2 regions of the Qipengyuania sp. B-5 genome follow, and region 1 is predicted to be linked to the other one. Evidence: predicted binding sites of a transcription regulator. Region 1 holds the regulator's gene; the other holds the start of a gene.

Region 1 (3,598 bases):
AAGTGGCTGTCCGCAAGGCAGAGCGGAGCCTTGCCGATCTGGATGCCCTCGCTCGGGAACAAGGTGAGCCGCGCGGTTTCTTGCGATCTCTGGAAGCGGCGCAGGACAGCGGCTTTGGATTGATTGCCGAGATCAAGAAGGCCAGTCCGTCGAAGGGGCTGATACGTGCCGATTTTCACCCTGCCGATCATGCGCGGGCTTACGAGGCCGGCGGTGCCGCCTGCCTTTCGGTCCTGACCGACGCGCCCTATTTCCAGGGACACGAGGATTACCTGGTCGCCGCTCGCGAAGCATGCTCATTGCCGGTTTTACGCAAGGATTTCATGGTCGATCCCTGGCAAGTGGCAGAGGCACGGGCGATCGGCGCCGACGCTATCCTGATTATCGTTGCCGCACTCGAAGATGCGCAGATGATCGAGATCGAGGCGGCTGCGATTGATCGGGGGATGGACGTTCTTGTCGAAGTCCATGATGCCATTGAGATGGAACGCGCGGCTGGATTGAAGTCACGGCTTCTTGGAGTGAACAATCGTAATCTCAAGACGTTCGAGACTGATCTTCGCATCACGGAAGAACTTTCCTCCCGTGCACCAGCAGGCACCCTTCTTGTCGGCGAAAGCGGGATCGACACCCATCGGGACTGCCAGCGTCTTGCGCGATCCGGCGTCCGCAGCTTTCTCGTCGGCGAGAGCCTCATGCGGCAGGGCGATGTAGAGGCTGCGACGCGGGCGCTATTGCAGGGTTAGACTGTCCTACCAGTTGAGAAAATGGCATGAGGCTAAAAATGTCTCACCCCTACCCAACCCCATCTGCCCGAGCGGCTGACCTGGCAATGGGTCGATTTTTCTCGTCAGGACTGTGGTCCATGTCGTCCACCCGGTTCAGGATCCCAAGGCTTCAAAATGAATAGGCTGACTCATCTCGACGAGGCCGGAGCAGCTCGCATGGTCGATGTCAGCGGAAAATCCGAGACCGATCGGAGCGCAACCGCCGAGGGGAGAATTCGGATGAAGCCGGAAGCTCTGGAAGCTATCATGGCGGGCACCGGAGCCAAGGGTGAAGCTTTGGCGACTGCCCGGATTGCGGGCATAATGGCGGCCAAACGTACAGGGGAGCTCATACCCCTTTGCCATCCCCTGGGACTTGAAAGCATTAAGATCGACTTCACACCGGAAGCAGAAGCTATCCGGGTGACGGCGGTGGCTGGCCTGACCGGCAAGACAGGTGTCGAGATGGAAGCGATGACCGCCGTCAGCGTCGCGCTCCTCACGCTCTACGACATGGGTAAGGCTCTCGATCGCGCCATGGTTATCGAGGGAATCCGTCTCCTTGAGAAGACAGGCGGCAAGTCCGGCGCCTGGCGAGCGGCGGACTGAAACGGGAACGCTTGTTCTCTATTGACGGGTTCTGAAACCGCGGGAATGCTTGACTTGCTGAAATCGGTTGCCTAATTGTTCCACATTCGTTCACAGCTTTGTGAACAGGAACATAGGGAGTTACCCGATGCTGACCGCCAAGCAGCACGAATTGATTCGCTTCATCCAGCAGAAGCTCGAAGATACTGGCATTTCGCCTTCTTTCGAAGAGATGAAGGAAGCGCTCGACCTGAAAAGCAAGTCCGGCGTTCATCGACTGATCTCGGCTCTGGAAGAACGTGGCTTTATCCGTCGCCTGCCCAATCGGGCCCGTGCGCTCGAGGTGATTAAACTACCGGAAGATTCGGTCACCGGCTCTTCGCGTTCTGTTGCGGCTCCCACATCGGCAAACGATTCCGTAATTGCCGCGCATACGGCCAAACCGGTCGCTGTAGCACCAGCGAACGATATTATCGACGTGCCTCTCCATGGCCGTATTGCCGCCGGTGCTCCGATCGAGGCAATCGAAGGCCAGTCGTCCATGCCGGTTCCCGCAGCTCTCCTGGGACCGGGGGATCACTATGCGCTCGAAGTCAGCGGAGACTCGATGATCGAAGCAGGCATTTTCGATGGCGATTTTGCACTGGTCAAGCGCACTGAAACTGCACGCGATGGCGAGATTGTAGTTGCTCTTGTCGACAACCAGGAAGCAACGCTCAAATACCTGCGCAAGGAAGGCGCGATGATCAGGCTTGATCCGGCCAATGGCGCTTACGAGCCACAGCTCTATGAAGCCGATCGCGTTCAGGTTCAGGGTAAGCTCGCAGGATTGCTGCGTCGATATCACTGAACCGAGGGACGGCGTCCGTTTAAATCCGGGCGCCTCTTTCACCGGCGCTCGGGTGCTTGCCACCAGCCATGCATTCCTTGATGTGCGGCGACCGTCTCGATCCTCCGGTCTTCCAAATATATCGTGGTCCCCCCTTGCGCATCGAGATAGCGGCCGTCGGCCTTTAGCCATCGAGGGCGGCAGCTACGGGGCAGCCAACGATCCGCGATCACAATGTCGGAGCGTTCACACGCGGCAGCGAGAGCGCGCTCGTCGATCCGTTCGCGGCTGCGTGCAACCAGCAGATGCCAGACTTTGTCGGAGCGGCGCATAGGGATGCTGCAAAAGTCGGAACTACATCGCGCGCCCGGCCAATCGGCCATCGACCGAGGCAGCGCTTCGGCACCCGCCAGTTCGACGAGATTCTCCTGCGCGTAGGAGCCGGGCTTATTCCGGAGCACATACAGACTTCCGGCAGGATCGACAAAGCCGACATCCGCGCCGTCCCGCGCGATCAGCAGATCGGGGGCCGATGCCTGGCTAAGCAGTGCTGCCCCAAGCAGGGCAGGCGCAAGGCCCCATAACCGCCCCCTTCCTTTCCACAGGGCAAGCCATAGTCCGCCGGCAACGAAGAGGAGAACATTGAGAATACCGATATGAGGCATCAGCTTCACCGCGCCTGGCTGAGCCGCTGTCGTCCGGGCGATGGCAAGAAGCAGGTCGAGCGACTTGCCGACCAACCACCAGAATGGCGAACCCAGACCCACCAGGTCGAAGCACAGTGCGATTGCGATAAGCGGCATAGAGACAAATGTGACCAACGGGATCGCGATCACATTGGCAAAGGCCCCGTAAATGCCTGCACGGTGAAAATGAAAGAGCACGATGGGTGTGAGCGCAATTTCGATAACGAGACCAGTGATGAACAGCATCAGCACCCGGCGGCCGAGCCACCTGCCCCATTGCTCCTCGCGCGGGGCGAGGAATTCTCGCACCGGACTGGAATTGTGGAGCGCCACTATCGAGATGACTGCGGCGAAGCTCATCTGGAAGCTCGGCCCTACCAGGGTTTCTGGCCACAGCAAAAGAACCACGCCCGCAGCGACCGCCACCATCCGCATGGAAAGAGGCTGGCGCCCAAGTGCCAGCGCAATCAAGACCAGCACGGCGCCGACACAACTGCGAACGGTCGGGACCTGCGCTCCTGTCAGCAATGTATAACCGATGCCCGCACCGGCCCCAATGGCGGCCGCCACCAAAGGCAGACGGACCCTCAGCGTCAGCCAAGGCCATAATGCAAGCAGCTTCAAGGCTAGAACGTATGCAGCGGCGATAACTGCGCTGACGTGTAGACCGCTGATCGACAGGAGATGCGTCAATCCGGAGTCGCGCATAGCGATTTCGTCAGCTTCGC
Region 2 (3,598 bases), on a different contig from region 1:
TTGATGCCCTTCTCCCACGCCTGGAAGTGCAGCATCATCAGGTCCCACTTGTCGACATCGGCCGGGATGAACAGGTTCAGCGACTGCGCCTGGTCGATATAGGGCGCGCGGTCGGCCGCGAATTCGAGCAGCCAGCGCTGGTCGATCTCGAAGCTGGTTTTGAAGGTCGCCTTCTCTTCCGGCGTCAGGAAATCGAGGTGCTGGACGCTGCCGCCCTTTTCCAGGATCGAGTTCCAGACCGCGGTCGAATTCTTGCTCTTCTTGTCGAGGATCTTTTCCAGATAGGGGTTCTTCACCACGAAGCTGCCCGAAAGCGTCTTGTGGGTGTAGATATTGGCCGGGATCGGCTCGATGCAGGCGCTGGTGCCGCCGCAGATGATGCTGATCGACGCGGTCGGCGCGATCGCCATCTTGCAGCTGAACCGCTCCATCGCGCCCATTTCGGCGGCATCCGGGCACGGTCCACGCTCTTTGGCGAGCATCATCGATGCTTCGGACGCCTTGCCCTGGATGTGCTTGAACATCTTCAGGTTCCAAACCTTGGCCATCGGGCTTTCGAAGCCGATGCCCTTCTGCTGGAGGAAGGAGTGGAAGCCCATCACACCCAGCCCGACGCTGCGTTCGCGCGTGGCGGAATATTTCGCGCGGGCCATCTCGTCGGGCGCGCGGTCGATATAGTTCTGCAGCACGTTGTCGAGGAAGCGCATGACGTCCTCGATGAACTGCTTGTCCTCGTTCCACTCGTCCCACTTCTCGATGTTGAGCGAGGACAGGCAGCAGACCGCCGTGCGATCGTTGCCGAGGTGGTCGATGCCCGTCGGCAGGGTGATCTCGGCGCACAGGTTCGAGGTCGAGACCTTGAGGCCCAGATCGCGGTGATGCTTGGGCATCATCCGGTTCACCGTGTCGGAGAAGACGATATAGGGCTCGCCCGTGGCAAGGCGGGTCTCGACCAGCTTCTGGAACAGGCTGCGCGCATCCACCGTCTTGCGAACGCTGCCGTCACGCGGAGAGACGAGGTCGAATTCCTCGCCCGCGCGCACCGCTTCCATGAAAGCGTCGGTCACCAGCACGCCGTGATGCAGGTTCAGCGCCTTGCGGTTGAAATCGCCCGAAGGTTTGCGGATCTCGAGGAATTCCTCGATCTCGGGGTGCGAGACATCGATGTAGCAGGCGGCCGAGCCGCGCCGCAGCGAACCCTGGGAGATCGCCAGCGTCAGGCTGTCCATCACGCGCACGAAGGGAATGATGCCGCTGGTCTTGCCGTTGAGGCCGACCGGTTCGCCGATGCCGCGCACATTGCCCCAATAGGTGCCGATGCCGCCACCCTTGGACGCAAGCCAGACGTTTTCGTTCCAGGTGTTGACGATCCCGTCGAGGCTGTCTTCCACGCTGTTGAGATAGCAGGAGATCGGCAGGCCGCGCTGGGTGCCGCCGTTGGAAAGCACGGGCGTGGCGGGCATGAACCACAGTTTGGAAATGTAATCGTACAGACGCTGCGCATGCTCGGCATCGTCGGCGAAAGCATCGGCGACGCGGGCGAATAGGTCCTGATAGCTTTCTCCGGGCAGCAGGTAACGGTCTTCCAGCGTTTCCTTGCCGAAGGCGGTCAGCAGATCATCCCGGCTGGTGTCGATCTGCACGTCGAAACGGCGATCGAGGACTTTCTTGCTGTCTTCCTTGACGGACGCCTTGGCGACTTCGGCCATGGCACCGGCCATCGCTTCACCCGCCTTTTCGGCGACGAGCTGCTCGCTGCCCTTGTCCTGGCTTTTCATGCTGACTGCCTTTTCCGGCTTCTTCGTCTCGGTGGGAGCGGCATCTTCGACAGTGTCCTGAGTATCCATGTCCAGTCCCATCGCCGTTTCGTCTCCGCCTTTGAAATCCATCGTGTCCCCACCGTTTGCCTGTGCGACTGCGGCAGGATCGTGCTGCCGTCCGTTCGCTATGTGTTCGAGTCGGCGAGAGCCCTTCCCGCCTAGCACCGAAAGCCGTGGGGCGGGGTGAAAACTTCTCCCCTGTTTCTCCACAGACCGGGGCGAATTCGCGTCTTCTCCTATATGGGGAGCGGAAGCGTTATCGCTAGGTCTTGTAGGTACCCCCAGGCGACCGACCACTAGATACTGAATCAGAGCGGACTCCGGCGCAAGAGGGTCAATGAAAATTTAACGCGCCGGAAGGGGGCTGGTTCGGGTCCGTGCCGATGATGCAATGCAGCGACGCGTGGACCAAGCTGGCTTTGCGAAATCGCAAGACCAAAATCGCATCGGGTGAAAAAATTTTGCGGGCAAAGATTGTGTGACCGGCTTGCGATTCATTCGAAAAGCGGTGGGAAATTTTCTTTCCTTTCCCGACCTTTCGCAGTGCAGCCCGGTCTCGACTCGACGAACCCCGGCGGCGCACCCTTCCCGCAGAACGGGGTGCGACGCCAGGGCGTTCCCGGTCGGGACTACTGGCCGGGAAGGGGAGCACCGGTCAGGAAGTGGGACGGGTTCCGGCGCTACCGAAGGCGAGAACCATTCGTTCGGATGGTCCGAAAGCCATTCTGGCCGCCTCCTCGGCTGCCAGCTGTTGTCTCAGCCTGTCGGCACTCCATCTGTTTTCGGCGAAGATGATATTCGCCTGGTACATCTGGTCCCGGTCCACGCTCGGCGGAGCGCTATCCAGCGAGCGCAGACGGCTAACGGCCTTCATGGCGATCCGGTCGAAACCGCGTTTGCCGGAAGCCCGATAGAGCTTCACATTGGCAGCATCGCCATCGTTATCGCGGGTGAACCGGACGATAGAGATACCTTCGCCATTCGGCGCATCGCCCAGCCGCGCAGCCACCGAAAGTTGCCGGTCCAGATCGCGCGAGACCGTCTCGACGAATTCCCGGTGCTGGGTATCGGGCGTGACGACGATGTTCTGGGAAAGAACCGGCTCAGCGAGCAGGGCTGCCGAAACCGCAGTGGCGAGTGCAAGTGCGAGGATTTTGTACATTGTGATCATCCTTTTTTCGAAACGAAAAGCGAATGATCGGCCGCAGAGAGTTACGCAGTGATCGCGACAGCCCATTTATGATCTAAGCGAAGACGGTCAGTGGTCGATCAAACAACGCCGACTGCGGGATCGGAGCTGTTGCAAGAAGTGATGCGCCCGTGAAACGGCGTTGTCAAACTACGCAGAAATATGCGTCGTAAGGCTACAAATTGGGAATATTACGTCTTTTTCGAGTAATTCCTTTCGATCGGGAAGGTGCGATTATTCCTGCGCGCGCTTCGGGAAAGCCACGATCGCGCAACAGACTCGCACTTAAATGGCACCCGACATTCGTCCTGTTCGTCGATCGCGATTGTCCTTCGTCGAACGCCTTCGTCAGTTCGTCGCATTCCGGGCGTGAGAGGTGATTTCGCCGGACAGAATCTCCACCAGTTCCAGCGGCAAATCGTGACCCCAGCCCGGAATCGTTTTGAGTTTCGCACCCGGGATACAGGCAGCGGTGTCGCGGCCGCCCTCGCAAGGCACGAGAGGGTCGTCTTCACCATGAAGCACAAGTGTGGGAACGGTGATTTTCCGTAGCATCGCACTGCGATCACCATCGGCTACGATTGCGGAT

What was found. Region 1 encodes LexA, which represses DNA repair genes until DNA is damaged. Its sites were predicted from a motif close to GTTCCNCNCTTGTTCT; they were not measured.
Region 2: AC13CE_RS04600 (ribonucleoside-diphosphate reductase subunit alpha) is a predicted target of LexA. The motif match lies at 2,011-2,026, and genes of this name have one in related genera.

Annotation. Positions count from the first base shown of each region.
Region 1 is NZ_JBSXNU010000053.1:227,576-231,173, forward strand. It holds gene trpC (indole-3-glycerol phosphate synthase TrpC) at 1-746, shown strand, start outside; gene moaC (cyclic pyranopterin monophosphate synthase MoaC) at 903-1,376, shown strand; gene lexA (transcriptional repressor LexA) at 1,504-2,205, shown strand; gene AC13CE_RS13400 (ComEC/Rec2 family competence protein) at 2,244-3,598, opposite strand, start outside.
Region 2 is NZ_JBSXNU010000035.1:18,666-22,263, reverse strand. It holds gene AC13CE_RS04600 (ribonucleoside-diphosphate reductase subunit alpha) at 1-1,889, opposite strand, end outside; gene AC13CE_RS04595 (TonB family protein) at 2,476-2,982, opposite strand; gene AC13CE_RS04590 (alpha/beta fold hydrolase) at 3,358-3,598, opposite strand, start outside.